3 regions of the Bradyrhizobium sp. F1.13.3 genome follow, and region 1 is predicted to be linked to each of the others. Evidence: predicted binding sites of a transcription regulator. Region 1 holds the regulator's gene; each other region holds the start of a gene.
What was found. Region 1 encodes PhoB, which activates phosphate uptake and scavenging genes when phosphate is short. Its sites were predicted from a motif close to TGTCATNNANCTGTCAT; they were not measured.

Region 1 (10,312 bases):
GCCTGAGGAGCTCGCCGACTTCCTGCTCGCGTCCTGGCAGGGCGCGATCCTGCGCATGAAGGTCGACCGCAATCCGAAAGCGCTCGAACGTTTCAAGACTATCGCATTCCAAACCGTGTTCAAGGAGCTGACATGACCAAGCAGATCGAGATCAAGATTCGCAAAGCGTCCGTCCTCGGAAGCAGCATGGCTTATCGTGAGACGGGCGCGCAGAACGCGCCGGTCGCGCTCTTCCTGCACGGCAATCCGACTTCCTCGCACATCTGGCGCAACATCATGCCCTTGGTGTCACCGGTCGCGCATTGCCTCGCGCCCGACAACGTCGGCTTCGGTCAGTCCGACAAGCCCGACATCGCCTACCGCTTCTTTGACCACGTCCGCTATCTCGATGCCTTCATCGAACAGCGCGGTATCACGTCGGCCTATCTCATCGCGCAGGATTGGGGCACGGCGCTCGCATTTCATCTTGCGGCGCGCCGACCGGATTTCGTGCGCGGCGTCGCCTTCATGGAGTTCATCCGTCCGATGCCGACCTGGCAGGACTTCCACTACACCGAGGTTGCCGCAGAGCAGGAGCATGCCGAGGCGGCACGGGCGGCCTTCCGCAAATTCAGGACGCCGGGCGAGGGCGAGGCGATGATCCTCAAGGCGAATGCTTTCGTCGAGCGCGTGCTCCCCGGCGGCATCGTCCGCAAGCTCAGCGACGACGAGATGGCGCCCTATCGCGCGCCGTTCCCGACACCGGAGAGCCGCCGGCCCGTTCTTGCGCTTCCGCGCGAACTGCCGATCGCAGGCGAGCCTGCTGACGTCTATGGCGCGCTCCAATCCGCGCATGCGGCGCTGGCCGCGTCGTCCTATCCAAAACTCTTGTTCACGGCCGAGCCTGGAGCTCTGGTCGCGCCGGAATTTGCCGAACGGTTTGCAGCCTCCCTGAAGCACTGCGCGCTGGTTCGTCTCGGCGCCGGCCTGCATTTCCTCCAGGAGGATCACCCCGAGGCGATCGGGCGCTCCGTGGCCGGCTGGATCGCGGGGATCGAGGCGGTGCGCCCGCAGCTTGCGGCCTGAGCAGATCGCTACCTCCGAACGACATGCTCATCGCGGCCGCTGGCGGGCGGCCGCGATGACGTCTGTGATGTCGCAGTGCAACCGGATGGATCGGGCGCGAGCCGTCGGCCACGTAATCGCGCGGGCCGCAGCGGCCTCGCGCCGCGCCACCCCCTCTTTCAACAGGGGAATCCGGCCCATAGATTGACGTCGGCTTAAGTCGTGACGGAACATTGTGCGGTCGAAATCATCAAAACTTCATGGCCACTGCGCAGGATTGCCATGGAGATTCGCGTCAGTCTTGCCGCCGAAAGCGCCAAACCGTGCATCAGGAGCCCGCAACCCTGCCTAAAATATTGAAGGCACGAGTTTTTGTTCGAATTGCCGAATTCCACTCCGCCCGGAAACGCGCTAGTGGAGGGATAGTAGGTATGCGCCATGCCGGGACCCGCAGCGAGGGTTCGTCGGGTGCCTGCGTGTCGTTCGCCTGTTCGCCGGCCACCCTGGCCGCTGAAGCGTTGTTCGAGGTTTAGATGCTGGAAGCCATACGCAGGGCGATGTCGTTTCTGCGCCAGAAGCAAATCCTGCATAAGCTTGGAGTTGTGATCAGCGTCGCGGTCATCGGCATCGCTTGCTATGTGCTCTACCACATGCTGCGCGGCATCGATGTCAACGAAGTCCTCGAAGCGATCAAGAGCACCGAGCCGAGCCAGATTGCGATGGCGGCGCTGTTCGTCGCCGCGGGCTATTTCACGCTGACCTTCTACGACCTGTTCGCCGTGCGCGCGATCGGCCACGCCCACGTGCCCTATCGGATCAACGCGCTCGCCGCCTTCACCAGCTATTCGATTGGCCACAATGTCGGCGCCAGCGTCTTCACCGGCGGCGCGGTGCGCTACCGCATCTATTCTGCCTACGGCCTGAACGCGATCGACGTCGCAAAAATTTGCTTCCTCGCCGGCCTGACCTTCTGGCTCGGCAATGCCGCGGTGCTGGGCCTCGGCATCTCCTATCATCCGGAGGCTGCGGCCTCGATAGACCAGCTTCCGGCCTGGCTGAACCGGACGCTGGCGATGATGATTATCGTCGGCCTGGTGGCTTACGTGGTGTGGGTCTGGACCCAGCCGCGAATGGTCGGCCGCGGGCCCTGGACTGTGATGCTGCCGGGCGGTCCGCTGACGCTGCTCCAGATCGCGATCGGCATTATCGATCTCGGCTTCTGCGCGCTCGCGATGTACGTGCTGGTCCCGGACGAGCCCAATCTCGGCTTCGTGGTGGTCGCGGTGATCTTCGTCTCGGCCACGCTGCTCGGCTTTGCCAGTCATTCGCCCGGGGGCCTTGGCGTGTTCGACGCGGCCATGCTGGTCGGTCTCTGGCAGATGGACCGCGAGGAGCTGCTGGGCGGGATGCTGCTGTTCCGCGTCCTCTATTATCTGTCCCCTTTCGTCATATCTGTAATCTTGCTGACGTTTCGCGAAGTTATCATCGGCGCACGATCGAAACGCCTGCAACAGGCCGCGCTCAAGCTTGACCCCGGCCCCGCGCCTGAAGCCGCTTACGTGAGAAAGCGCAGCGACAGCGGCGCCTGACCGGCGCAAGATCCTTTTGGAGAAGCCCGCCCCGATGGCGATCGACGCCCCATCTTCTCCCTCCTCCCAGCCCTGGTCCGACCGGCTGCGGCACTCGACCGTCATCCTGATCGCCGCGGCGCTGGCGCTGTCGGTGGTGGTCTCGCTGGGCGAATTGCTGGCGCTGCATGCCATTGCGGTGTTCCTCTGCATCGCGGCCGCGGCGCTGATCCCGTGGCGCCTGCACGATACCGCCGCCTCCCGCGAAGAGACCCGCCGCGTCAACCCGGTCGAGAGCGCGGCGGTGGCCGCGGTGGTCGCTGGCATGCCCGATCCCGCGGTGCTGCTCGACCGCGCCGGCCGCGTCATCCATCTCAACGCCGCGGCCGCCCAGCTCGCGCCGGCGCTACGCCGGAATGAGCTCGCCCAGTTCGCGCTGCGTTCGCCCGAGATCATCACGGCGCTCCGCGAGTCGATCGCGACCACCGAGCCGCGGCGCGCGACCTATCTCGACCATGTCCCGGTCGATCGGTGGATGGAGCTGACCATCACGCCGGTGCCGGTGCCCACCACCTTCGGCGGCGCCGACAAATGCATGCTGATGACCTTCCACGACCAGACGCCGCTGCGCCGGGTCGAGGAGATGCGAGCCGACTTCGTCGCCAATGCCAGCCACGAGCTGCGCACGCCGCTGGCCGCGCTGTCCGGCTTCATCGACACGCTCCAGGGCCAAGCCAAGGACGATCCCAAGGCGCGCGAGCGCTTCCTCGGCATCATGCACAACCAGGCGACCCGCATGGCACGCCTGATCGACGATCTGCTGTCGCTGTCGCGGGTGGAGCTGTCGGCCCATGTGCGGCCCGACACCCTGGTCGACCTGCTGCCGATCATCTTGCAGGTCGCCGATGGGCTCGAGCCGCTGGCGCGGGAGCGCCAGGTCGAGGTCGAGACCCAGCTCCCTGAGAGCCCGGTGCTGATCGCGGGGGACCGCGAGGAGCTGCTCCGCCTGTTCGAGAATTTGATCGAGAACGCGCTCAAATACGGCGCCTCGGGTGGTCGCGTCATCGTGTCGCTGATATCAGGCGCCGCCCCTGATGGAACTCAGGAAATCCGGGTCCTGGTCCGGGATTTCGGCCCCGGCATCGCGCCGGAGCACCTGCCGCGGCTGACCGAGCGCTTCTACCGGGTCGATGTCGGCGACAGCCGCTCGCAGGGCGGCACGGGCCTCGGATTATCGCTGGTGAAACATATTCTTAACCGCCATCGCGGCCGGCTTTTGATCGAAAGCGTGCCCAAACAGGGCGCCATTTTCACCGCCTGTTTCCCCCAGGGCAAGCCCGCGGCTCTGAGCTAAATTCCAGCAATTTCAGCTGCTTAACGCTGTCATCCGACTGTCACCAAACCTTCGTAAAAGCTCAGCTGTCCGCTCCTAAAGGGGCGGCACGGGGAGCGCGATCGGGCGCGGATGGCGCTTCGCTCCCCTGTATGGAGACCAGCATGAATTTCCTCAAAACACTCGTCGCTGCTGGCATGGTCGCCGCATCGACGACGGCGGCCTTTGCTGCCGATATCACCGGAGCCGGCGCGACGTTCCCGTTCCCGATCTATTCCAAATGGGCCGACGCCTACAAGAAGGAGACCGGCAACGGTCTGAATTACCAGTCGATCGGCTCCGGCGGCGGCATCAAGCAGATCCAGGCCAAGACCGTGACCTTCGGCGCCAGCGACGCGCCGCTCAAGGCCGAGCAGCTCGAGAAGGACGGCCTCGTCCAGTGGCCGATGGTGATGGGCGCCATCGTTCCCGTCGTCAACATCGAGGGCGTGAAGCCCGGTGAGATGGTGTTCGACGGCGAGACCCTGGCTAGCATCTATCTCGGCAAGATCACCAAATGGGACGACGCCGCGATCAAGAAGCTGAACCCGAACGTGAAGCTGCCCTCGGAGGCCATCACCGTGGTCCGCCGGTCGGACGGTTCGGGCACCACCTTCAACTTCACCAACTACCTCGCCAAGGCCAGCGCGGACTGGAAGAGCAAGGTCGGTGAAGGTACCGCCGTCGAATGGCCGGTCGGCGTCGGCGCCAAGGGTAACGAAGGCGTGTCCGGCAACATCAGCCAGACCAAGAACTCGATCGGCTACGTCGAGTACGCCTATGCCAAGCAGAACAAGCTGACCTACACCGGTCTCGTCAACAAGGCCGGCAAGCCGGTGCAGCCCACCGTCGAAGCCTTCCAGGCGGCCGCCTCCAACGCCGACTGGGCCAAGGCTCCCGGCTACTACGTCATCCTGACCGACCAGCCCGGCGAGAAGTCCTGGCCGATCACGGCGGCGACCTTCATCCTCATGCACAAGGACGCCACCGACAAGGCGGCCTCGCAGGAAGCGATCAAGTTCTTCCGCTGGGCTTTCAAGAGCGGCAGCAAGGCGGCTGAAGAGCTCGACTACATCCCGATGCCGGACCCGGTGGTTCAGCTGATCGAGAAGACCTGGGCTGCCGAAATCAAGAGCTAGTCTCGCGACGCTCGTGCCCCGGATGCGCTGCGCCGCATCCGGGGCACGGACCAACAAAAAACGTATACTATTTGGAACAGGGGATCGGCGTGGCAGAGATGGCCGTTCAGAGCGATGTAATCGACGACGCCGGACCGTATGATCGCGCCAAGGCCTTGAGCGCGTTCAAGCTCGGCGACGTCACCTTCTACTGGATCACGCGGCTCTCCGCGATCTCGGTGCTTCTGATCCTCGGCGGCATCATCATTTCGCTGATCGTCGGCGCCTTCCCGGCGATGAAGGAATTCGGGGTCTCGTTCCTGTGGACGCAGCGCTGGGCGCCATCCGCCGATCCGCCGGTGCTCGGCGCGCTCGGGCCGATGTACGGCACGCTCGTCACCTCCTTCATCGCGATGCTGATCGCCATTCCCGTGGGTCTCGGCATTGCCATCTTCCTTACCGAGCTCTGCCCGCAATGGCTGCGCCGCCCGATCGGCATGGCGATCGAGCTGCTCGCCGGCATCCCTTCGATCATCTACGGCATGTGGGGCTTCTTCGTGCTGGGCCCATTCCTGGCCAATACGTTCCAGCCCTTCATGATCAAGATCTTCGACGGCGCGCCCGTGCTGGGCGCGATCTTCGCGGGACCGCCGTCCTATCTCAGCCTGTTCAATGCCGCGCTGATCCTCGCCATCATGGTGCTGCCCTTCATCACCTCGATCTCGGTCGACGTGTTCAAGACGGTGCCGCCGGTCCTGAAGGAAGCCGCCTACGGCGTCGGCTGCACCACCTGGGAAGTCGTCCGCAGCGTGGTGATCCCCTACACCCGCGTCGGCGTCATCGGCGGCGTCATGCTGGCGCTGGGCCGCGCGCTCGGCGAGACCATGGCGGTGACCTTCATCATCGGCAACTCGTTCCGGATCTCGTCGTCGATCTTCGCCCCCGGCACCACGATATCGGCGGCGATCGCATCCGAGTTCGCGGAGAGCGACGGCCTGCACCAGTCCGGCCTGATCCTGCTCGGCCTGCTGCTGTTCGTACTGACGTTCTTCGTGCTCGCAGCGGCGCGGCTGATGCTGATGCGGCTGGAAAAGAAGGCGGGGAACTAGCGCCATGAACCCGATCTATTCAAGTCGCCGTCGCAAGGACATCGTCGTCCGCGGGCTCTGCATCGCCGCAACCGCCTTCGGCGTCACCTGGCTCGCGCTGATCCTGATCACGCTGCTCTACAACGGAGTGGCGGGACTCAATGTCCAGCTGTTCACCGAGAACACGCCGCCACCGGGATCGAACGAGGGCGGTCTGCTCAACGCCATCGTCGGCTCGCTGATCATGACCGTGATCGGCGTCGGCATCGGCGCGCCGCTTGGCATGTTCGCCGGCACTTATCTTGCCGAATACGGCCGCAATGACCGGCTGACCTCGGTGATCCGCTTCATCAACGACATCCTGCTCTCGGCGCCCTCGATCATCATCGGCCTGTTCATCTACGGCGCGGTGGTGGTGCCGATGCGCGGCTTCTCGGCGATCGCAGGCTCGCTCGCGCTCGCGGTCATCGTGATCCCGGTGGTGCTGCGCACGACCGAGGACATGCTGCTGCTGGTGCCGAACGCGTTGCGTGAGGCGGCCTCGGCGCTCGGCCTACCGCGTTCGCTGGTGATCAAACGGATCGCTTATCGTGCTGCCCGATCGGGTCTCATCACGGGCGTGCTGCTCGCGACCGCCCGCGTCGCCGGTGAGACCGCGCCGCTGCTGTTCACCGCGCTGTCGAACCAGTTCTTCAGCCTCGGCCTGAACAAGACGATGGCGAACCTGCCGGTCACCATCAACAACTTCGTGCAGAGCCCCTATGTCTACTGGAAGCAGTTGGCCTGGAGCGGGGCGCTGCTCATCACCCTGACCGTTCTTGCCCTTAATATTGGCGCGCGCATCCTTGGCGCCGAGAGGACCGCAAAATGAGTGATCTTTCCGTATCGATGAGCGCGGCCGGTGGGCTGCCCCACGCGCCGGTGCTGCCGGAGGCGCCGCCCAAGGTGACCGTACGCAACCTGAATTTCTATTACGGCGAGCACCACGCGCTGAAGAACATCAACCTGACGCTCGGCGCCAACCGCGTCACGGCGTTCATCGGTCCGTCGGGCTGCGGCAAGTCGACCCTGCTGCGCATCTTCAACCGGATGTACGACCTCTATCCCGGCCAGCGCGCCACCGGTCAGCTCATGCTCGATCAGACCAACATCCTGGACGGCAAGCTGGACCTCAATTTGCTGCGCGCCCGCGTCGGTATGGTGTTCCAGAAGCCGACGCCGTTCCCGATGACGATCTACGAGAACATCGCGTTCGGCATCCGTCTCTATGAGAAGATCTCGAAGTCCGAGATGGACGGCCGCGTCGAAAAGGCGCTGCGCGGCGGCGCGCTGTGGAACGAGGTCAAGGACAAGCTCAACGCCTCCGGCCTGTCGCTCTCCGGCGGCCAGCAGCAGCGCCTCTGCATCGCCCGCACCGTCGCGGTGAGGCCCGAGGTGATCTTGTTCGACGAACCCTGCTCGGCGCTCGACCCGATCTCGACCGCCAAGGTCGAGGAGCTGATCCAGGAGCTATCCGAGGATTACACGATCGCGATCGTCACTCACAACATGCAGCAGGCGGCGCGCGTCTCCGACAAGACCGCCTTCATGTATCTCGGCGAGCTGATCGAGTTCGACGACACCAGCAAGATCTTCACGTCGCCGACCGACCGGCGCACGCAGGATTACATCACCGGCCGGTTCGGCTAGGAGACGCGACATGGGTTCTGAACATACCGCAAAGGCCTTCGATACCGACCTCCAGGAACTCACCCGCCTGGTCGCCGAGATGGGTGGCATCGCCGAGCGCATGATCGTCGAGTCCGTCGACGCGCTGATCCGCCGCGACGTCCCGCTCGGCCAGCGTGTCGTCGCCATCGACACCGAGCTGGACGCGCTGCAGAAGCGCATCGAGGAGCGTGCGGTGCTCACCATCGCCCGCCGTCAGCCGATGGCGGTCGATTTGCGCGAGATCGTCGGCGCCATGCGCGTCGCGACCGATCTCGAGCGCATCGGCGACCTCGCCAAGAACATGGGCAAGCGCGTCGCCGCGCTGGAGACGGACTTCCATCCGCTCAAGCTGTTCCGCGGCCTCGAGCACATGACCGACCTCGTGCAGCAGCAGGTCAAGTCGGTGCTGGACGCCTATGCCGCGCATGATCTCCCGGCGGCGATGGCGGTGTGGAAGGGCGACGAGGAGGTCGACGCCATCTGCACCTCGCTGTTCCGCGAGCTCCTCACCTACATGATGGAGGATCCGCGCAATATCTCGTTCTGTATTCACCTGATGTTCTGCGCCAAGAACATCGAGCGGATCGGCGACCACGCCACCAACATCGCCGAGACCGTGTTCTACATGATCGAGGGCCAGGCGATCACCGACAAGCGGCCGAAGGGCGACATGACGACCTTCGCCAACACGGTACCGAACACCTGAAGACTTAAGGAGCGACGACCCGATGGGCGCACGCATTATGGTGGTTGAGGACGAGGAAGCTCTGACCGAGCTTCTCCGCTACAACCTCGAAGGCGATGGCTATGACGTCGAGACGGTGATGCGCGGCGACGACGCCGACACCCGCCTCAAGGAGCACATCCCCGATCTGATCGTGCTCGACTGGATGCTGCCGGGCCTGTCAGGCATCGAATTGTGCCGGCGGCTTCGCACCCGTCCCGAGACCAAGCAGCTCCCGATCATCATGCTCACCGCGCGCGGCGAGGAGAGCGAGCGGGTGCGGGGTCTTGCGACCGGCGCCGACGATTACATCGTCAAGCCGTTCTCGGTGCCGGAGCTGCTGGCGCGCGTGAAAGGCCTGCTGCGGCGCGCGAGCCCCGAGCGGCTCGCCACCGTACTTGCTTTTGGCGACATTGAGCTCGACCGCGACAAGCGCCGCGTGGCGCGCTCGGGTCGGCCGATCGATCTCGGTCCGACCGAATATCGCCTGCTGGAGTTCTTCCTGGAGCATCCGGGCCGGGTGTTCTCGCGCGAGCAATTGCTCGACAGCGTCTGGGGCCGCGACATCTATATCGACGAGCGGACCGTCGACGTACATATCGGCCGCCTGCGCAAGCTGCTCAACCTCGGCCGCGAGCAGGACCCGATCCGCACCGTCCGCGGCGCCGGCTACGCGCTGGATGATCGGTTTGCCAAGGCGGAGCAGGTGTAGGAGATTTTGCGGTGTGATGTTGGCAGGTGATCTAGCGCTGCCGCCACAATCTCCGATGTCGTCCCGGCGAAGGCCGGGATCCATAACCACAGGGCGCGGTTTGGCGAAGACTCGGAGTTACCCTTTCGCACAACAACTACGTGCTCGGAGTATGGGTCCCGGCCTTCGCCGGGACGACATTCATTATTTTTGAGCCGTCATCGCGTCACGGCTCGATCCTGAAATCGAAACTGACTTACCGCGGACCCGGCTTCACCGGTGCGCGGCGCCGATCGGACGCCGGCTGGTAGGCAACGCGCGAGTGCTGGGCGCAATAGGGCAGGCCGGACAGCGCCCGGCCACCGCAGAAGAAGAAGTCCGGGCTCGAGGGATCGCCGACCGGCCAGTGGCAGGTCGCCTCGTTCAATTCCAGCAGCGACAGCCTCTGGCTCATCGGCACCACGTTGTCGTAGGTGACCGGATCCGGCTCAGCCTCGACCTCGAAGGCCTGCGCCAGCGCGGTGTTGCCGCGCGAGATCGGGCGGCTCACCCGCATCATGTGCTGCGCGGGGCGCGCCTTGCGCGGCCGGGGCGCTGCCGATGACGGGCTCTTGGCGCGGCCCGAAAGGCCGAGCCTGTGCACTTTGCCGATCACGGCATTGCGGGTCACATTGCCGAGCTCCGCCGCGATCTGGCTGGCCGAAAGTCCGGCCTCCCAGAGCTTTTTCAGCTGCTCGACGCGATCATCGGACCAGGTCAAAACCGTCATTGCACCCTTTCCCTCGCTGCGCGCCAGCCATCCTGGGGCCTCGCAGCGAATGCCTAAGCCTTCAAAAACCCGTGCCGCCAGAATCCCTTAAGGCTCGCCGGGCGTGACTAGAACGCCCGAACGTTTACGCCGGTACATAAGGACTTAGAGATCAGAACCACTGCACGAGATGTCGTATCTGACAATCCAAACGCTACAATATGGCGTGACTCCCGCGCAAGAGTCCGC
Region 2 (10,312 bases), on a different contig from region 1:
CATCGCGAGCTACGGCTCGGCGTCGTTCGCCCGAGCCCGCCTCACCGGCGTCAAAACCGACGCCTTCGCCAACGACATCAACGCCGACGGCTCCACTGGTTATTACTCGGCGTTCTTCGTCAAGGCGAGCAGCCCCTACAAGAGCATCGACCAGCTCAAGGGCAAGAACCTCGGCCTCGTCGACCCGAACTCGACCTCCGGCAACAACGTGCCGCGCTTCGAGCTCGACAAGTTGGGCATCGCGGACGCCGACACCTATTTCAGCAAGGTCGTCTTCACCGGCAGCCATGAGAACGCGATCCTGGCGCTGGCGCAGGGCACGGTCGACGTTGCCGCCAACCAGTGGACCAGCGACGACGATTCGACGCTGGCGCAGATGCTGACCAAGGGCATGCTGAAGAATGCCGACGGCTCGGCGATGAAGAAGGACGATTTCCGCATCATCCACAAGTCGGCGCCGATCATCAACGGTCCCTATGCCTACAATTCCGATCTGCCGGAAGAGGCCAAGGCCGCGATCGCGAAGGCGTTCTTCGACGCGCCGGCCAAGGACAAGGCTGCGTTCGATCGCCTCCAGGACGGCCAGAAGAAGGGTTTTCATCCCGCGACCACCAAGGATTGGGATGGCACGATCGAGCTGATCAAGTTCGTCGATGCGCTGCGTAAGAAGAAGGCGTCCTGAGTTTCGGGACGACGCACTGGAGCCGGGTCGATGGACCCGGCTCTTTCTCTTTGATTGACCATTTTTCCTGGCCAAGATGACCGTCGCGGTTTCGATCCTTCCCGAGCAGCAGCTCGCCGTGCTCAACGCCGCCTATCGCCAGGCGGTCGCGCGCAAGCGGCTCCGACTCCTCTTTGGAGCCGTGATCTTCGCCGCAGCACTGCTTCTCGCGGCGATCGGCGCGGAAGTGAATCTGCGCACGCTGTTCGCCCATTACGGCAATTTCATCAGCTATTTCGACCGCATCCTCACACTCGACACCGGCCAGCGGGTCTGGACCGATGTCGGCGAATGGCTCTGGGGCTGGCGCAAATGGTTGAAGATGCTGGGCGAGACCCTGCTGATCTCCTATGTCGGCACACTGATCGGCGCGACTTTTGCTTTTTGCCTGAACTTCTTCGCGGCTGAAAACACCTCGCCCGCGCCCTGGGTGCGTTTCGTGGTGCGGCGTCTGCTCGAATTCGCGCGCACGGTGCCCGGCATCGTGTTTGCGCTGATCTTCGTGATCGCGTTCGGCCTCGGACCGATGGCGGGCGTGCTGGCAATCGCGATTCACTCCACCGGCGCGCTCGGAAAGCTGTTCTCGGAGATCGTCGAGAACGCCGACATGAAACCGGTCGAAGGCGTCCGCTCGACCGGCGCGAGCTGGCTCTCCTGCATGCGCTTCGCCATCCTGCCGCAGGTCACGGCAGGCTATGCCAGCTACGCGCTGCTGCGTTTCGAGATCAATGTCCGCGAGGCCTCCGTGATGGGCTTCGTCGGTGCCGGTGGCATCGGCCAGGAGCTCGTCGTCGCCATCCGCAAGTTCTATTACTCGGACGTCAGCGCGATCCTGCTCACCATCATCGTCACGGTCTTCATCATCGACATCAGCACCGGCTGGCTGCGCGGCTGCCTGTTCGGCAAGGAGGCGCGGACGTGACGGGGCCGCAGCAGATCGACACGCGAGAGCTTCGCGCGCGCTACCCTGATGTGTTCGACCGGCCGGCCTCGGCGCGGCTCGCCATGCCGGCGATGATCGTCGCGGCGCTCGCGATCCTGGTCTATGGCTTGGTCGATCTCGATTTCTCGCCCTCGCGCTTCGTCGCGGGGCTCAGCCAGCTCGGCTGGATCAGCCTGATGATGATCCCGCCGGATCCCGGCTCGTCGCTGCCGATCTATCTGAAGGCGCTCGGCGAGACGCTGTCGATCGCGCTGCTCGGCACGACGCTGGCCGCACTGTTCGCGCTGCCGGTCAGCCTTCTTGCCGCGCGTAACGTCGTGCCGTCGAGCATTTTGCGCTTCCCGATTCGACGTTTCCTGGATTCGATCCGCGGCGTCGACACGCTGATCTGGGCGCTGGTGTGGATCAACGTGGTCGGGCTCGGCCCGTTTGCCGGCGTGCTCGCCATCGCCGTGTCGGATTTCGGTGCCTTCGGAAAACTGTTCTCGGAGGCGATCGAGGGCGCCGACCAGAAGCAGGTCGAGGGCATCCGCGCCTCCGGCGGCAGTGCGCTGCACGAGATACGCTTCGGTCTGCTGCCGCAGGTCCTGCCTGTGATCGCCGGTCAGGTGCTCTATTTCATCGAGTCGAACACGCGCTCGGCCACCATCATCGGCATCGTCGGCGCCGGCGGCATCGGCCTCCAGCTCGCCGAGCAGATTCGCGTGCTGGAATGGCAGAAGGTGTCGTTCCTGATCCTGATGATCCTGGTCGCGGTCGCCGCGATCGATTTCGTCTCGGGCAAACTCCGCTTTGCGATCATCGGCCGAAGGGCGGTGGCCTGATCATCGATCTCGTAGGGTGGGCAAAGCGAAGCGTGCCCACCACTTCAATCGCAGCGTTGGATAGATGGTGGGCACGGCGCAAGCGCGCCTTTGCCCACCCTACGACTCCACCAGAAACTCCACCCGCTCCGCGGCAAAGCGCGAATGCTTGGTCACCAGCGGCTTACCGTCGAGATCTTGGTCGGTGGCGTCGACCACCAGGATCGGCCGTCCCAGCGCCAGATCGAGCCGTGCGGCGTCGGTTGCATCGACAATGCCGGCGGTGATCCGGGTCGCGCCGCGGCGATAGTCGCGGACGCCGTAATGCTCGAGCAATTTCGTCATCGACCGGGTCGCGGCAAAGATCTCGCCCGCACCCGGGAACAGCTGTGCCGACAGCCACGTCGTGGAGACGCAGATCGGCGTGCGGTCGGCGAGGCGCATCGCCTCGATCCGCACCAGCGGTGCGCCGGCCTTCAATCCAAGTTCGCGCGCGAGTTCGCGGGTCGCGACATCATCCGACGCCTCGATCAACCGGCCATGCGGTTCGCGGCCGTCCGCGCCGACGATCTCGGAGAAACGCGTCCGCGAGCGCAGCGGATAAGCGAGCTTCTGCGCCTCGACATAGGTTCCGCTGCCGCGCTCGGCCCGCACGATGCCGCGCTCGGCCAGCGCAGCCAGCGCACGTCGCACCGTGTGGCGGTTCACGCGATAGGTTTCGGCGATCTCGACCTCGCCCGGCAGCTTGTCGCCGGCGGCAAAGCGGCCGTCGGCGATGCCGCGCTCGATGCCGTCGGCAACGAGGCGCCACAACGCGACGCCGGAGGAGGCTGTGTCCTGCATGCTCATGTGGCCGGGAAGCTACTCCAGAAATCACGCCTTTGTCACGAAACAGTCATGGCGCTCCGGTATCAAGTTGTCTAGTATCATAGACAACTTGGATTCGGCAAGTTCTTCAGAAAAGGTCGGTGGAATTGGTGACCCAGCACAACAATCAGCAAGCCCAGCGCCAGGCCGCAATGGCCGTGCTGGCGCACGCGGAGGCGGGCGAGATCGCCGCTCGCCTCCGCGCTCTCGCCCTGCCGGCGCATCAGGATCTGCGTGCGCCGGAAAACGGCCTCGTCATGCTGCGTGGCCGCGTCGGTGGCGACGGTGCGCCGTTCAATCTCGGCGAAGCCACGGTGTCGCGCGCTGCGGTGCGGCTTGCGAGTGGCGAGGTCGGCTTCGGTTACACGCTCGGTCGCGACGGTGAGAAGGCGCGGCTGATCGCGCTGTGCGATGCGCTGGTGCAGTCCAGTGATTTCAGTGGCGCGGTTGAGCGGGAAATCATCGCGCCATTGCGTGAGCAGCTGATGATCAGGCGCAAGCAGGTGGCGGCCGAGACCGCTGCGACGAAGGTTGATTTCTACACCATGGTGCGCGGTGAAGGGTGAGATCATGACCACGATTGCGGAACTGCCGCCGGGGTTCGCCGACAAGGTGCTGTCGGCGCAATCGACCTTTCGCTCGGTCATGGACGCGATGGCGCGGCCGGGCTCGGTCCAGCGCATCGTGCCGACATCAGGAGCGCCTCAGACGATGATGCGCGGCACGGCCGCGATCGCGCTGACGCTGTTCGATCACGACACGCCGCTCTGGCTCGATGCGCGCATGTCGGAAAGCACCGACCTCGTGAAATGGCTGAAATTCCACACCGGCGCGCCGGTGGTGCAGGATTCCTCGATCGCAAGCTTCGCGCTGATCAGCGACGGCGGGGCGCTGCCTTCGCTCGAGCGCTTCGCGCTGGGCACCAGCGAATATCCGGATCGGTCGACCACGCTGATTCTTCAGGTCGAGAGCCTGGATTCGGGGCGCGGCTTCGCGCTGCGCGGCCCCGGCATCGACGGTGTCGCGACGCTTCAGGCGTCGATCAAGCCGTTCGACCTGTTCGAGCGCCTGCGCGTCAACGAAGCGCTGTTTCCGCGCGGCGTTGATGTGGTGCTGGTCGCCGATAACGCCGTGGTTGCGATCCCGCGCACCACGCGCGTCGTGAGCAAGGGAAGCTAAGCATGTATGTCGCAGTCAAAGGCGGCGAGCGCGCCATCGAGAACGCCCATCGCCTGCTCGCCAGTGCGCGGCGCGGCGATCAAAGCGTGCCGGAAATCTCCCTCGACCAGATTTCGGAGCAGCTCGGCCTCGCCGTGGACCGCGTCATGAGCGAAGGCTCGCTCTACGACCGCGAGCTTGCGGCGCTCGCCATCAAGCAGGCGCGCGGCGATCTGATCGAGGCGATCTTTCTGGTCCGCGCCTTCCGCGCCACCCTGCCGCGCTTCGGCGCCAGCGAGCCGGTCGAGACCGGCGCGATGCGGGTGCGGCGGCGGGTGTCATCGACCTTCAAGGACATTCCCGGGGGCCAGATCCTCGGCCCGACTTTCGATTATACCCACCGCCTGCTCGATCCCTCGCTCGCCGACGGCTTTGTGCCGGAAGCGCCGGCGACGGCCGAAGCATCCACGGCGCCGACGCCGCGCGTGACTGACATTCTCGGCCGCGACGGGCTGATCGAATCCTCGCCGCAAGCGGAAGAGGGCGCCAGCGTCGGCGACCTCACCCGCGAGCCGCTGAACTTTCCGGCGGATCGTGACCTGCGCCTGCAAAATCTCGCGCGTGGCGACGAAGGGTTCTTGCTGGCGATGGGCTATTCCACCCAGCGCGGCTACGGCCGCAACCATCCCTTCGCCGGCGAGATTCGCTTCGGTGAGGTCGAGGTGGAATTTTCGGCGGAAGACGTCGGTTTCGCCGTGCCGCTCGGCTCGATCGAGCTCACCGAGTGTCAGATGGTCAACCAGTTCAAGGGCTCCGCGACCGAAGCGCCGTGCTTCACGCGCGGTTATGGCCTTGCCTTCGGCCAGAGCGAGCGCAAGACGATGTCGATGGCGCTGGTCGATCGCGCGCTGCGTGCCCGCGAGCTCGGCGAGGAGGCGCTCGCACCGGCGCAAGACGAGGAATTCGTGATGTCGCATTCGGACAACGTCCAGGCGACCGGCTTCGTCGAGCATCTGAAGCTGCCGCATTATGTCGACTTCCAGTCCGAGCTCGGCCTGTTGCGCAAGCTGCGCAAGGAATTCACTGATGCCAATGCGCCCGACGCCATGAAGGAGGCCGCGGAATGAACGCGCCCGCCTACAATTTCGCCTATCTCGACGAACAGACCAAGCGGATGATCCGTCGTGCGATCCTCAAGGCGATCGCGATCCCCGGCTATCAGGTGCCGTTCGCCAGCCGCGAGATGCCGATGCCCTATGGCTGGGGCACCGGCGGCGTCCAGGTCACCGCTGCGATCCTCGGGCCGCAGGACGTGCTGAAGGTGATCGACCAGGGCTCCGACGACACCACCAACGCGATCTCGATCCGAAAGTTCTTTGCCAGGACCGCCGGCGTCGCCACGACGACGGCCACAGAAGATGCGACCGTGATCCAGACCCGCCACCGCATTCCGGAGACGTCGCTGCACGAGAATCAGGTGCTAGTCTATCAGGTGCCGATCCCGGAGCCCTTACGTTTCCTCGAGCCGCGCGAGACCGAGACGCGGCGCATGCATGCGCTCGCCGAATACGGCCTGATGCATGTGAAGCTCTACGAGGACATCGCCCGCTTCGGCCACATCGCGACGGCTTACGCCTATCCGGTGAAGGTCAATGCGCGCTATGTCATGGACCCGTCGCCGACGCCGAAATTCGACAATCCCAAGATGGACAATTGCCCGGCGCTGCAACTGTTCGGCGCCGGCCGCGAGAAGCGCATCTACGCAATCCCGCCCTATACGCAAGTCGTGTCGCTCGACTTCGAGGACCATCCCTTCGAGCCCTATCGCTTCAACGCGCCGTGTGCACTTTGCGCCGCGGAAAATTCCTATCTCGACGAGATCGTCACCGACGACAAGGGCGGGCGCATGTTCGTCTGCTCCGACACCGATTATTGCGAGGGCCGCCAGGCCGCCGGCCATCACGGCAGCCTCAGCGCCGCGCCGTACAAGGAGAAGGCGCAGGAGGCATCGAATGGCTGATCAAGACATGCTCGAGAATGACGAGCCACTGCTCGTTGCCGAGTCGCTCAGCAAATCTTATGGCCGCATCGCCGCGTGCCGCGATGTCTCGTTCTCGCTCTATCCCGGCGAAGTGCTGGCAATCGTCGGCGAATCCGGCTCGGGCAAATCGACGCTGCTCCAGCTCCTGTCGGGCCAGCTAGCGGCCAGCAGCGGCCAGGTGTCCTACCGGATGCGCGACGGCGTCGCCCGCGATCTCGCTACGCTGGGCGAGGCCGAACGACGCTTCCTGTTCCGCACCGATTGGGGCTTCGTCCACCAGGACCCCGCGCAGGGGCTGCGCATGGCGGTCTCGGCCGGCGCCAATGTCGGCGAGCGGCTGATGGCGGTGGGCTGGAATCACTACGGTCGCATCCGCGATACCGCGTCGGACTGGCTGACCCGCGTCGAGATCGACATCGCACGCATCGACGATGCGCCGCGGACCTATTCCGGCGGCATGCGCCAGCGTCTCCAGATCGCCCGCAACTTGGTCACCGAGCCGCGGCTGGTGTTCATGGACGAGCCGACCGGCGGCCTCGATGTTTCCGTGCAGGCCCGCCTGCTCGACCTCGTGCGCAGCCTGGTCGCCGAGCTGCATCTCGCGGTCATCATCGTCACCCATGATCTCGCGGTCGCGCGCCTGTTGTCGCACCGCGTGATGGTGATGAAGGGCGGCCGCGTCATCGAGACGGGCCTCACCGATCAGGTGCTCGACGATCCCCGCGAGCCCTACACCCAACTCCTCGTCTCCTCGATTCTGCCGCCATGAGCCTTCCAGGAAGAGTTTTCCAATGACCGCCATGATCGACATCACTGATGCCAACAAGAGCTTTACGATGCACCTGCAGGGCGGCATCGAATTGCCTGTTGTCAGCGGCGTGACCTTCCACGTCAACCCGGGCGAATGCGTCGTGCTGTCGGGGCCATCAGGCGCCGGAAAATCATCGATCCTGAAGATGATCTTCGGCAATTATCGCTGCGATTCCGGCCGCATCGGCATTCGCCATCGCGGCGAGGTGATCGATCTCGCCACCGCCGAGCCGCGGGAGGTCCTCAACATCCGCCGCGCCACCATCGGCTATGTCAGCCAGTTCCTGCGCGCGGTGCCGCGGGTTGCCACCATCGACGTGGTCGCCGAGCCCCTGATCGTCAACGGTCTGGCGCGCGCTGAGGCGCAAGCCCGTGCTGGCGAATTGCTGCATCGGCTCAATATCCCCGAGCGGCTCTGGCAGCTTCCGCCCGCGACCTTCTCCGGCGGCGAGCAGCAGCGCGTCAACATCGCGCGCGGCTTCATCTCGGATCTGCCGATCCTGCTGCTCGACGAGCCCACCGCCTCGCTCGACGCCGCCAACCGCGCTGTCGTGGTCGAACTAGTCGCCGAGAAGAAGCGCCAGGGCGTCGCCATGGTCGCCATTGTCCATGACGACGAAATCCGTCATCAGATTGCCGACCGCATCGTCGACGTCACCAGCTTCGCCGCCGCGGCCTGAAGGAAATGGATATGAACGCCAAGAAGGACATCGTGATCGCCAACGCCAGGATCGTGCTGGCGGAACGCGTGATCGAACAGGGCTGGCTCGCCCTCGCCGATGGACGCATCGCCGAGATCGGTGAGGGCAGGGCGCCTGCGGGGTCAGAGGATGCCGGCGGCGATTTGATCATGCCCGGCCTGATCGAGCTCCACACGGACCATCTCGAGGCGCATTACGTGCCGCGGCCAAAAGTGTTCTGGAATCCGGTCGCGGCCGTCGTCTCCTATGATGGCCAGCTCGCGACATCGGGCATTACCACGGTGTTCGACTCGCTCCGGGTCTGGCGCGAGGACGGCGCCGAGGAAGTCGACGGGCGCGCCGGCGTGCTTGCCGCGGCGATCACGACCGCGCGCGATGCCGACCTGCTGCGCGCCGATCACTTCCTGCATCTGCGCTGCGAAATCCCGATGCCGAGCGTGGTCGAGGAGGCCAGGGAACTGATCGACCGTCCCGACGTGCGGCTGATGTCGCTAATGGACCACACCCCCGGCCAGCGCCAGTTCCGCGACGAAGGCAAGCTGCGCGACTATTATCGCGGCAAGGGCGGCGGCAAGACCGACGCCCAGCTCGACGAACTGTTCGCGAAACGTTTCGAGTATCAGAAGGCCTATGCCGCGACCAACATGCGCGAGATCGTGGCGCTGGCACATAAGTACAAGATCCCGCTGGCGAGCCATGACGATACCACCGAGGAGAACGTCGTCGACGCCGTGCGCGATGGCGTTTCGGTGGCGGAATTCCCGACCACGTTGGAGGCCGCGCGCGGCCTGCACGAGGCCGGGATCGACATCCTGATGGGTGCGCCGAACGTCGTGCGCGGCGGCTCGCATTCCGGCAACATCGCCGCGGTCGATCTCGCCCGCGAGGGCCTGCTCGACATCCTGTCGTCGGACTACATTCCCTCGAGCCTTCTGATGGCTGCGCTGCATTTGCCCGAGCACGTGCCCGCGATCAGCCTTGCGGCGGCGATCCGCACCGTGACGAAGGCGCCCGCCGAGGCGGTCGGCCTGTCCGACCGCGGTGAGATTTCCGTCGGCAAGCGTGCCGATCTGATTCGCGTGCACGTCGCAGGCCACGTCCCTGCGGTCCGTAGCGTCTGGCGCGAAGGGGGCCGTGTCGCATGAGCGAGACCGTCACTGTGGCGGGAACGCAGACGGGCGCGGTCGGGCCGGGGCGGCTCGTGCTCGTGGTCGGCCCCAGCGGAGCCGGCAAGGACACGCTGCTGCGGCTGGCGCGGGCGGCGTGCATCGAGGATCACGACATCGTCTTCCCGCGCCGTGTCGTGACGCGCGAATCGTCGGCCGACGAAGACAATATTGCGGTGAGCCCTGACGAATTCCGTCGCGCGCACGAGCATGGCGAATTCGCCGTGCATTGGGAGGCGCATGGGCATTGCTACGCGCTGCAGCTCGACCTCAACGACGACATTCGTGCCGGCCGCGCCGTCGTCGCCAATGTTTCGCGCACCGTGATCGGCGCGCTGCGCCAGACCTATGCAAACGTCGTGGTGGTCGCGATCACTGCGCCGCCGGATGTGCTGGCGCAGCGGCTTGCCGCTCGCGCCCGGCACAGTGACGGCAGTATCGCCGAAAGGCTGACGCGCAACGTCGACGACGCATCGGCGCAGGCCGATGTCACCATTCTCAACGCGGGCAGCGCGGAGTATCATGGCCGTCAGCTTCTGCGCGTGATCCGGAATCAAGGCTGGCACGAATAGCCGGCACAGCAAGGAGACTGGAATGTCGGTGATCGAAACGGTCGAGCAGCTGGAGGCAATCTACGGCGTCACCAACGACGCCTCGACCGTGAAAGTCGCCGACCATGTCACCCCGCTCTATCGCGTCTTTATCGAAAAGGCGCCGTTCGCCGCGCTCGCCACCATCGGACCCGAAGGGATCGACTGCTCGCCGCGCGGCGATCTCTCCGGCTTCGTCCGCATTCATGACCCGAAGACGCTGATGCTGCCGGATCGCCGCGGCAACAACCGGGTCGATTCCTTGCGCAACATCGTACGCGATCCCAGGGTATCGCTGATGTTCCTGATCCCCGGCTCCGGCAATGCGGTCCGAGCCAATGGCCGGGCCTTTCTTTCCATCGATCCCGAACTGCTGGCCTCGTTCAAGGTCGAAGGCAAGGCGCCGCGCAGCGTGATGGTGATGACGGTCGACGAAATCTACTTCCAGTGCGCCCGCGCCATCGTCCGCTCCGATCTCTGGAATCCCGACAAGCGCATCGACCCCAAGACGC
Region 3 (10,312 bases), 640 kb from region 1:
ATGCCAAGTTCAACCTGTTCGCCGCGACCGGCGCCTTCATGGTCGCGATCGTCGCGGCGATGATCGCCTCCTATGTGGTGACGCGCCACATTCCGATCATGGCGATCGTGACAGGCGTCATCGTGCTGGTGTTCGGCACGCTGACCTTGGTGCTGCACGACGAGACCTTCATCAAGCTCAAGCCGACCATCATCTACGCTTTGTTCGCCGCGATCCTCGGCGGCGGCCTGTTGTTCGGCCGCTCCTTCATCGCGGTCATGTTCGACCAGATGTTCAATCTGACGCCGCAGGGCTGGCGCATCCTGACGCTGCGCTGGGCGCTGTTCTTCGCCGGCATGGCGGTGTTGAACGAGATCGTCTGGCGCACCCAGAGCACGGACTTCTGGGTCAACTTCAAGGTGTTCGGCGTCACGCCGATCACCATGATCTTCGCCATCGCCCAGATGCCGCTGACCAAGCGTTATCACCTCGAGCCGGCGTCGCTGGAAGCGAGCGAGGCCGAGGCGGGCGACGTGCGGAAGGGGTAACGCTCTCTCAACTCGTCATTGCGAGCGAAGCGAAGCAATCCAGAATGTCTCCGCGGAGGGATGCTGGATTGCTTCGTCGCAAGGGCTCCTCGCAATGACGGTGGCTATTTCAACGCCTTCTCCATCTGCGGCAACAACACCGTCCGCAAATTGTCCGGCGTGATCGGTCCCACCAGCTTGTAGACGATGGTGCCTTCGCGGCCAACGACGAAAGTCTCCGGCACGCCATAGACGCCCCATTCGATCGAGGCGCGGCCGTTGGCATCGACGCCGACGCGGCCGAACGGGTTGCCGTAGCGCCCCAGGAAGCGCCGCGCATTGTCGGCGGCATCCTTGTAGTTGATGCCGACGAGCTGGAAGCGCTTGTCTTTTGCCAATTCGGTCAGGAGCGGCGCCTCGTCGTGGCATGGCACGCACCAGGACGCCCAGACATTGACGAGGCTGACCTTGCCCTTGAACGCAGCGGGATCGAGGCCGGGGATCTGCGCGTTGTCGGCCTGCAATCCCTCGAGCGGCGGCAGCATGGTTTGCGGCGCGGGGCGTCCGATCAGCGCGGAAGGAATTCGCGAGGGATCGCCGCTGCCGAGCCGGAACCAGAACAGCAGCGCCAGGCCGATGAAGGCGATCAGCGGCAGCACCATCAGGAAGGTGCGGCGCTGCGGCGGAGCTGAGGTCGATTGATCGCTCATGGTGTGTCCGTCGCGCTACGGCCGGAGCGGCGGGTCACGCCGCTGCGCTCGAGCTCGCGCAGGCGCTGTGTCTGGCTGCGATAATCGAGCACGATCCAGCCGATCAGGATCACGACCACGAGCGCGGCCGCGGCATAGGATGTCACGATGAAAGACGCGTAGGGGCCGAGCGACATGATCATGCAGCCCCAACTTCTTTTGACGTGCTGTCTTCACGCGAACTGATACCGGCTTCTGAAAACGCCACACGGCTCGCCTGCATCATCTGCAGAGATCGCACGCGCCGGCGCAAAATTTCGTTGCGCATCGCCGCGATATGCAGCGTGACGAACAGCAGGGTGAATCCGACCGCCATCACCAGCAGCGGAATCAGGAACGATCTGTCGAGCGACGAGCCGCCCATCCGCATCACCGAGGCCGGCTGGTGCAGCGTGTTCCACCAATCGACCGAGAACTTGATGATGGGCAGGTTGATCGCGCCGACCAGGGTCAGCACGGCGGCGGCGCGCGCCGCGCGCGAGGGCTCGTCGACCGCGCGCCACAGCGCCATCAGGCCGACATACATCAGGAACAGGATCAGCACCGAGGTCAGCCGTGCGTCCCATTCCCAATAGGTGCCCCACATCGGCCGGCCCCACAGCGAGCCCGTCAGCAGCGCAAGGAAGGTGAACGCGGCGCCGATCGGCGCTGCGGCTTTGGCGGCGACGTCGGCGAGCGGATGCCGCCACACCAGCGTGCCCAGCGAGGCGATGCTCATCACGCCCCACACGAACATCGACAGCCATGCATTGGGTACGTGGATGAACATGATCTTCACCGTCGCGCCCTGCTGATAGTCGTCGGGCGCGGTGGCGGACTGATAGAGCCCGATCGCGAGCAGGATGATTGTCGCGGCCGCAAGCCATGGCAACAGCCGCGCCGTCAGCGCGAGGAACCGTGTGGGATTGGCGAGGTCGATCAGCGTCATGGTATCCTGATAATCACAGGTAAGCGCTCACGCAATCAGCACGAAAGTCCGCAGCGAAAATTGATCGGGGTCAAGGTCAATCCAGTCCATCTCAGTCCAGTCCATGCTTCAGGCTCGCCGCAGCCGCGAAGGGGCCGATCACGAGGCTGACCAGCGACAGCGCGCAGAGGATCGAGAATGGCGCGCCGAAGGTCATGGGTCCGACGATCGCCGCCTGCGAGGCCGCGACGCCGAAAATCAGCACCGGGATCGACAGCGGCAGCACCAGGACCGCCATCAACAGGCCGCCACGATGCAGCGTCACCGCCAGCGCCGCACCGATCATCCCGGTAAACGTCAGCGCCGGGGTGCCGGCGAGCAGCGTCAGCGCCACGGCGCCGGTTGCGACCATGTCGAGGTTGAGCAGGAGGCCGAGCACTGGGGTTGCGACGATCAGCGGCAGGCCCGCCGCCAGCCAATGCGCCAGCGCTTTCGCCGCGCAGGCGAGTTCCAGCGGGGTCCGGCTCATTGTGATCAGGTCGAGCGAGCCGTCCTCGTGGTCGGCCATGAACAGCCGGTCCAGGGTCAGCAGGCTCGCCAGCAGCGCCCCCAGCCACAGGATCGCCGGCCCGAGCCGCGACAGCAGCGCCAGATCCGGCCCCACCGCAAACGGCATCAGCACCACCACGGTCAGGAAGAACAGCACGCCAATCAACGCCCCGCCGCCGACGCGGAGCGCGATCCGGATGTCCCGGCGAATGAGGGCGGACAGGGCGGTCATGGGGGGCTCCCATTGTGCCTCAGGCACGGTGCGCTCCCTCCCCCGCTTGCGGGGGAGGGTTGGGGAGAGGGTGTCTCGATAACGAAGATTCCCCCAGAGGAGAGAACCCTCACCCGGCGCTGCGCGCCGACCTCTCCCGCAAGCGGGAGAGGCGAGGGAGCCCGCGGCGACGACTGCGTCCCGGGTGCGAGAGCGGCACCCGGCCGCTTGGAAAACTGATGGTCCATCGGAATCACGCCATCCCCCCGATCCGCAGCTCCCGCGAATCGATCCCGAGCGGGGCGTGGGTGGCAGCGACGATCAGGCCGCCGCGCGCCAAGTGCTCGCGCATCAATCCGGAAAACATGTCCTGTCCGGCGACATCCAGCGCGTTGGTCGGCTCGTCCAACAGCCAGACCGGGCGGCGCACGGTCAATAGCCGGGCCAGCGAGAGCCGGCGGCGCTGGCCGGCGGACAGGAAGGCCGCTGGCAAATCGGCGGCATGGTCGAGCCCGACGGTGGCGAGGCTCTCGCCGGCCTCAAAACGCTCGCCGCCGAGAAAATCGGCCCAGAATGTCAGATTCTCCGCCACGCTCAGGGCCGGCTTCAGGGCGTCGCGATGGCCGAGATAGTGGCATTGCTCTGGCAAAGTCAGCTCGGCGTCGCCTCCGTCCAGCGCGATCGTGCCGCCCGCCGGAATGAGCAGGCCCGCGATCAGCCGCAGCAGCGACGTCTTGCCCGATCCGTTGCGGCCGACGACTGCCACGGCTTCGCCGGAGCCGGCCTCGAAATCGAGCCCGGAAAACACCTCGCGCCCGCCCCGCACGCAAATGACCCCGCGTCCGGAAAGCTGCATCTTGCCTCGTATCGATCCGCTCAAAGCCAGGCCTCAGGAAATCTTGGGGTAGCGCATGGGAATTTTTGGCTCGCGGATTGCCGCGGCGCGATTGTGGCTGTGGCGGCGCGGTTAGAAAGCTTCTATAAGCCCGGAACTACTTGATGCAGCAACTCAACCTGCCCCCCGCAAGCGACTCAGCCTGCCTACGCTGACGGTGTTAAAATACCCTGCCGGGTATAACTGACAATTGGGATTTCCTACATGACCTCGCTCGACAGCTTCAAATGCAAAAAGACCCTCAAGGTCGGCGCCAAGACCTATGTCTATTACAGCCTGCCCACGGCCGAGAAGAATGGTCTGAAGGGAATTTCGAAACTCCCCTATTCGATGAAGGTTTTGCTCGAGAACCTGCTCCGCAACGAGGACGGCCGCTCGGTCAAGAAGCAAGACATCGTCGCGGTGTCGAAGTGGCTGCGCAAGAAGTCGCTGGAGCATGAGATCGCCTTCCGCCCGGCGCGCGTGCTGATGCAGGACTTCACCGGCGTGCCCGCCGTGGTCGATCTCGCCGCGATGCGCAATGCGATGCAGAAGCTCGGCGGCGATGCCGAGAAGATCAATCCGCTGGTGCCGGTCGATCTCGTCATCGACCACTCCGTGATCGTGAACTTCTTCGGTGACAACAAGGCCTTCGGCAAGAACGTCACCGAGGAATACAAGCAGAACCAGGAGCGCTACGAGTTCCTGAAATGGGGCCAGAAGGCGTTCTCGAACTTCTCCGTCGTGCCGCCGGGCACCGGCATCTGCCACCAGGTCAATCTCGAATATCTCTCCCAGACGGTCTGGACCAAGAAGGAGAAGATGACGGTCGGCAAGAAGACCGGCACCTTCGAGGTCGCCTATCCCGACTCGCTGGTCGGCACCGATTCCCACACCACCATGGTCAACGGTCTCGCCGTGCTCGGCTGGGGCGTCGGCGGCATCGAGGCGGAAGCCTGCATGCTCGGCCAGCCGCTGTCGATGCTGCTGCCCAACGTCGTCGGCTTCAAGCTGAAGGGCGCGATGAAGGAAGGCGTCACCGCGACCGACCTCGTGCTGACGGTGACGCAGATGCTGCGCAAGCTCGGCGTGGTCGGCAAGTTCGTCGAGTTCTTCGGCCCCGGGCTCGACCATCTCTCGGTCGCCGACAAGGCGACCATCGCCAACATGGCTCCCGAATACGGCGCGACCTGCGGCTTCTTCCCGGTCGACGCCGCCGCGCTCGATTATCTCAAGACCTCCGGCCGCGCCTCGGCGCGCGTCGCGCTGGTGCAGGCCTATGCGAAGGCGCAAGGGCTGTTCCGTACCGCCAAGTCGCCCGATCCGGTGTTCACGGAGACGCTGACGCTCGACCTCGGTGACGTCGTGCCGTCGATGGCCGGCCCGAAGCGCCCCGAAGGCCGCATTGCGCTGCCGTCCGTGGCCGAAGGCTTCTCGCTCGCCCTCGCCACCGAATACAAGAAGGCCGAGGAGCCGGCGAAGCGCTTTGCCGTGGACGGCAAGAACTTCGACATCGGCCATGGCGACGTCGTCATCGCCGCGATCACCTCCTGCACCAACACCTCGAACCCGAGCGTGCTGATCGGTGCCGGTCTGCTGGCGCGCAACGCCGCGGCGAAGGGCCTCAAGGCAAAGCCGTGGGTGAAGACCTCGCTCGCTCCGGGCAGCCAGGTGGTGGCGGCCTATCTCGCCGATTCCGGCCTGCAGGCCGATCTCGACAAGGTCGGCTTCAACCTGGTCGGCTTCGGCTGCACCACCTGCATCGGTAATTCCGGTCCGCTGCCCGAGGAGATCTCGAAGTCGATCAACGACAACGGCATCGTCGCGGCTGCCGTGCTCTCCGGTAACCGCAACTTCGAAGGCCGCGTCTCGCCGGACGTGCAGGCGAACTATCTGGCCTCGCCGCCGCTCGTGGTCGCCCACGCGCTCGCAGGCAGCGTCACCAAGAATCTCGCGGTCGAACCGCTCGGTGAAGGCAAGGACGGCAAGCCGGTCTATCTGAAGGACATCTGGCCGACGACCAAGGAGATCAACGCCTTCATGAAGAAGTTCGTGACCGCGGCGATCTTCAAGAAGAAATATGCCGACGTGTTCAAGGGCGACACCAACTGGCGCAAGATCAAGACGGTCGAGAGCGAGACCTATCGCTGGAACATGAGCTCGACCTATGTGCAGAACCCGCCCTATTTCGAAGGCATGAAGAAGGAGCCGGAGCCGGTCACCGACATCGTCGAGGCACGTATTCTCGCCATGTTCGGCGACAAGATCACGACCGACCACATCTCGCCGGCCGGTTCGATCAAGCTCACCTCGCCCGCGGGCAAATATCTCAGCGAGCACCAGGTGCGTCCGGCCGACTTCAACCAGTACGGCACGCGGCGCGGCAACCATGAAGTCATGATGCGCGGCACCTTCGCCAATATCCGCATCAAGAACTTCATGTTGAAGGGCGCCGACGGCAATATTCCGGAAGGCGGCCTCACCAAGCACTGGCCCGACGGCGAGCAGATGTCGATCTACGACGCCGCGATGAAGTACCAGCAGGAGCAGGTGCCGCTGGTGGTGTTCGCCGGCGCCGAATACGGCAACGGCTCCTCGCGCGACTGGGCCGCGAAGGGCACGCGTCTGCTCGGCGTGCGCGCCGTGATCTGCCAGAGCTTCGAGCGCATCCACCGCTCCAACCTGGTTGGCATGGGCGTGCTGCCGCTGACCTTCGAGGACGGCACCTCCTGGTCGTCGCTCGGTTTGAAGGGCGACGAGAAGGTCACGCTGCGCGGCCTCGTCGGCGACCTCAAGCCGCGCCAGAAGCTGACCGCGGAGATCGTCTCCGGCGACGGTTCGCTGCAGCGGGTTTCGCTGCTCTGCCGCATCGATACGCTGGACGAGCTCGAATATTACCGCAACGGCGGCATCCTGCACTACGTGCTGCGCAAGCTCGCGGCGTAAGCGCGGATTTGTGAACGGTGGCTCACTGCGAAGTGAGTAGTAGGTTACACGAAGGCGGCCTATCACAGGCCGCCTTCGTGCGTTCGCGGTAGGCTTCAGATGGGCCCCGCCCTGCGGAGAAGCTCACGCTTTGGACGGTGTTTTGGCGGACGAATGTGCGAGGCCCGTAAGACTACGGTGACCATCCGGCGGTAAGATTTCCCTCTCACGAGCAATGGTGTGCGGCGTTCGACATGACAACAATGACGGCTTCTCATCTGGTTTCACGCTGGTCCGGCGCCCTCTGGTCGGGAGCTCTTGGTCTCTGTGCGATCGTCGCCGTCATTCGTCCTGCCGAGGCTGATCCCCGCGCCGTTGTCGAATTGTTTACCTCGCAGGGCTGCTCCTCCTGCCCGCCGGCCGACAAGATCATCGGCGATCTCTCCCGCGATCCCTCGATCATCGCGCTGAGCATGCCGATCGATTATTGGGACTATCTCGGCTGGAAGGACACATTGGCCGATTCGCGCTTCTCTGCACGGCAGCGTGCCTATTCGCGCATGCGCGGCGACCGCGAAGTCTACACGCCGCAGGTCGTGGTCAACGGCTCCACGCATGTCGTCGGAAGCGACCGCACCGGCATCGAAAGCGCCATCGGCAGGAACGACAAGGGCACGGGCGTGATGAGCGTGCCGGTGACGATGTCGCTCGCGGGCAAGCAGATCAACGTCTCGGTGGCCGCGAGCAAGGAGCCCACGGCGTCCCACGGCGAGGTCTGGATCTGCTCGATTGCGAAGTCTGTGCCGATCGCGATCAGCCGCGGCGAAAATCGCGGACAGCAGGTCATCTATCACAACGTGGTGCGCAACCTGCTCAAGGTCGGCGACTGGACCGGCCGTCCGGAAAGCTGGACGGTCCCGATCGAGAACCTCACGCGCGACGGCGTCGACGGTGCCGTGGTCTATGTCCAGGACGGCAGCCGGGAAAAGCCGGGGCCGATGCTGGGCGCGGCGTACACGTCGCTGCACTGATTCGCAGCGCGCTCAAGATCATCTCAAGACAACTTGTCTCTCGTCATTCCGGGGCGCGCGAAGCGCGAACCCGGAATCCATCGATCCACCATCCGAGCTGAGAAATGGATTCCGGGCTCGCGCCAAGAGGCGCGCCCCGGAATGACAGCGAGTGAGAAACATCCCGACCCAACAAAAAAGGACCAACTCGCGTTGGCCCTCCTTGTATGCGAACAGACCCGATCCTGACGGCCCCGGGGGGCTGGGGGCTGAGGAATCCGGAACCGAAAGGACCGGGTCAACGCACATCCTTCTTTTCGCAATGCAGGGCGGCAGTCGCTTGGCGGAAAAGCGGCGACACTATGATTCCTGCTAACGATCCCGTGACGGTTTGCCGCGAGAGAGTTCCACCGCGGCGTGTGGGCGGATTGCTTCTGATTCGAGGGGCCTTGCAGTGGGGAACAGTTGGCGCGATCATGCAACTGTCATGATCCGCGGTTCCGGGGACGGTCTTCGCGGACGCGGTCATGCTGATGCGACAGGAGGCGGCCTATGAGTCTGTCGGAGGATGCCGATCCGAGCGAACAGCGCGCGGCGGCGCGCCCCGCCGCTTCAAATGCGCAGCTGAGCCGCGTGACGTTCAACCGGCTCGAGCTGCACCGTATTCTCAATCTCTACGGCCGGATGGTCGCGGACGGCGAGTGGCGCGACTACGCCATCGACTTCCTCAGGGATCGCGCCGTGTTCTCGGTCTTTCGCCGCGCCTCGGAAGTGCCGATCTATCGTATCGAGAAGGATCCGCGCCTCGCGCGCAAGCAGGGCATGTACAGCGTGATCTCGGCGACGGGTCTGATCCTGCGCCGTGGCCACGAGCTCGAGCGCGTGCTCCTGGTGATCGATCGCAAGCTGGCGGTGGTGTGACGACCTTGGTCGTCATTCCGGGGCGCGACGAAGTCGCGAACCCGGAATCTCGAGCCGCTGACAACTTCTGGATTCCGGGTTCGATGCTGCGCATCGCCCCGGAATGACGGCGACGATTACTTCTCCGGCACGCTCTTGGCGCCCTCACCAAGATCCCGCTGCATCATCACCGTGTCGAGCCAGCGGCCGAATTTCAGCCCGACGCTGGGATGCGTGCCGATCATCTTGAAGCCGGCCCTGGTGTGCACGCCGACCGAACCCGCATTGGCGGAATCGCCGATCACGGCGATCATCTGGCGGAAGCCGCGCGCCTCGCATTCGACGATCAGCCGCTCCAGCAGGAGCGCCCCGATGCCGCGGCGGTGGAATGCTGGATCGAGATAGATCGAGTTCTCGACCGTGAAGCGGTAGGCCGGCCGCGGCCGGTAGGCGCCGGCATAGGCGTATCCGGCGACGCGCCCGTCGAGGATGGCGACGAAATAGGGATAGCCGCCGTCGATCAGCGTGCGGTAGCGGCGCGTCATCTCGGCGAGGTCGGGCGGCTCCAGCTCGAACGTCGCGGTGCCCTCGCGGACAGCCTGCTGGTAGATGGCGGTGATGGCGGGAAGGTCGGCCTCAAGAGTAGGCCTGATATCGGGTGCGGACATGGGCCAAGATTAGAGCCTTCCCGGGACGGCTGGAAGAGGCGAACGGCCTTCCCACGTCGTCATTGCGAGCGAAGCGAAGCAATCCAGAAATGCGTCCGTGGAGGGACTCTGGATTGCTTCGTCGCAAGAGCTCCTCGCAATGACGGTGGTTGAGGGAACATCACGGCCAAACAAAAACCCCGGCCTCTCGGCCGGGGCTGGTGTCGTTCGCTCTGGGCTGGCGCTTAGTCGCGCTGGCCGAGGAGCTGCAGGAGCAGCGTGAACAGGTTGATGAAGTTCAGGTACAGCGACAGCGCGCCGGTGATGGCCGCACGCTCTGCGATGTCACCGCCGGCCGAGGCGTAGCCGTAGATGTAGTCGTTCTTCAGCCGCTGGGTATCCCAGGCGGTGAGGCCCGCGAACACCAGCACGCCGACCACCGACACCACGAACTGCAGCACCGAGCTCGCCAGGAACAGGTTCACCAGGCTGGCGATGACGATGCCGATCAGGCCCATGAACAGGAACGAACCCATTCCGCTCATGTCACGCTTGGTGGTGTAGCCGTAGAGGCTGAGCGCGCCGAAGGTCGCCGCGGTGATGAAGAACACCCGCACGATCGAGGTGTGTGTGAACACCAGGAAGATCGAGGACAGCGAGATGCCCATCAGCGCCGCGAACACCCAGAACAGGATCTGGGCGGTCGAGGGAGCGAGCCGATTGATGCCTGCCGAGATCACGAACACCATGGCGAGCGGCGCGAGCATGAACAGCCACTTCAGGGGGCTGACGAACATCGCGTAGCCGAACGGCGTCAGGAACAGCTTGCCGACGCGGACGGCTTCCGGGGTCGGAACGTCAGTCACGGCGGCCATGTAGACGCCGAGCGCGGCAAGGCCGGTGATGGCCAGGCCGATGCTCATGTAGTTGTAGATGCGCAGCATGTAAGCGCGCAGGCCGGCATCGACCGTCGCGGCGTCAACACGCCCGGCGGCCCTGCCGAAAGGAGAAGCGTAATTGCGGTCTAGGTCCGA

Region 2: a site for PhoB is predicted at 3,350-3,366, ahead of phnF (phosphonate metabolism transcriptional regulator PhnF). Genes of this name have one in related genera too.
Region 3: a site for PhoB is predicted at 8,204-8,220, ahead of ABIB66_RS09360 (DUF2794 domain-containing protein). Genes of this name have one in related genera too.

Annotation. Positions count from the first base shown of each region.
Region 1 is NZ_JBEPRI010000002.1:315,030-325,341, reverse strand. Features, by position in the region: gene ABIB66_RS06420 (TetR/AcrR family transcriptional regulator) at 1-136, shown strand, start outside; gene ABIB66_RS06415 (haloalkane dehalogenase) at 133-1,065, shown strand; gene ABIB66_RS06410 (lysylphosphatidylglycerol synthase domain-containing protein) at 1,578-2,633, shown strand; gene ABIB66_RS06405 (ATP-binding protein) at 2,668-3,966, shown strand; gene pstS (phosphate ABC transporter substrate-binding protein PstS) at 4,110-5,123, shown strand; gene pstC (phosphate ABC transporter permease subunit PstC) at 5,222-6,211, shown strand; gene pstA (phosphate ABC transporter permease PstA) at 6,216-7,061, shown strand; gene pstB (phosphate ABC transporter ATP-binding protein PstB) at 7,058-7,879, shown strand; gene phoU (phosphate signaling complex protein PhoU) at 7,890-8,606, shown strand; gene phoB (phosphate regulon transcriptional regulator PhoB) at 8,629-9,336, shown strand; gene ABIB66_RS06370 (GcrA family cell cycle regulator) at 9,572-10,084, opposite strand.
Region 2 is NZ_JBEPRI010000011.1:274,610-284,921, reverse strand. Features, by position in the region: gene phnD (phosphonate ABC transporter substrate-binding protein) at 1-682, shown strand, start outside; gene phnE (phosphonate ABC transporter, permease protein PhnE) at 759-1,643, shown strand; gene phnE (phosphonate ABC transporter, permease protein PhnE) at 1,640-2,488, shown strand; gene phnF (phosphonate metabolism transcriptional regulator PhnF) at 2,588-3,316, opposite strand; gene phnG (phosphonate C-P lyase system protein PhnG) at 3,436-3,900, shown strand; gene phnH (phosphonate C-P lyase system protein PhnH) at 3,905-4,513, shown strand; gene ABIB66_RS27985 (carbon-phosphorus lyase complex subunit) at 4,516-5,619, shown strand; gene ABIB66_RS27980 (alpha-D-ribose 1-methylphosphonate 5-phosphate C-P-lyase PhnJ) at 5,616-6,512, shown strand; gene phnK (phosphonate C-P lyase system protein PhnK) at 6,505-7,302, shown strand; gene phnL (phosphonate C-P lyase system protein PhnL) at 7,325-8,023, shown strand; gene ABIB66_RS27965 (alpha-D-ribose 1-methylphosphonate 5-triphosphate diphosphatase) at 8,035-9,189, shown strand; gene phnN (phosphonate metabolism protein/1,5-bisphosphokinase (PRPP-forming) PhnN) at 9,186-9,782, shown strand; gene ABIB66_RS27955 (pyridoxamine 5'-phosphate oxidase family protein) at 9,805-10,312, shown strand, end outside.
Region 3 is NZ_JBEPRI010000002.1:951,290-961,601, forward strand. Features, by position in the region: gene ABIB66_RS09320 (septation protein A) at 1-527, shown strand, start outside; gene ABIB66_RS09325 (DsbE family thiol:disulfide interchange protein) at 632-1,216, opposite strand; gene ccmD (heme exporter protein CcmD) at 1,213-1,398, opposite strand; gene ABIB66_RS09335 (heme ABC transporter permease) at 1,395-2,183, opposite strand; gene ccmB (heme exporter protein CcmB) at 2,275-2,943, opposite strand; gene ccmA (heme ABC exporter ATP-binding protein CcmA) at 3,176-3,778, opposite strand; gene acnA (aconitate hydratase AcnA) at 4,022-6,742, shown strand; gene ABIB66_RS09355 (DUF1223 domain-containing protein) at 6,976-7,752, shown strand; gene ABIB66_RS09360 (DUF2794 domain-containing protein) at 8,284-8,652, shown strand; gene ABIB66_RS09365 (GNAT family N-acetyltransferase) at 8,769-9,299, opposite strand; gene ABIB66_RS09370 (Bax inhibitor-1/YccA family protein) at 9,524-10,312, opposite strand, start outside.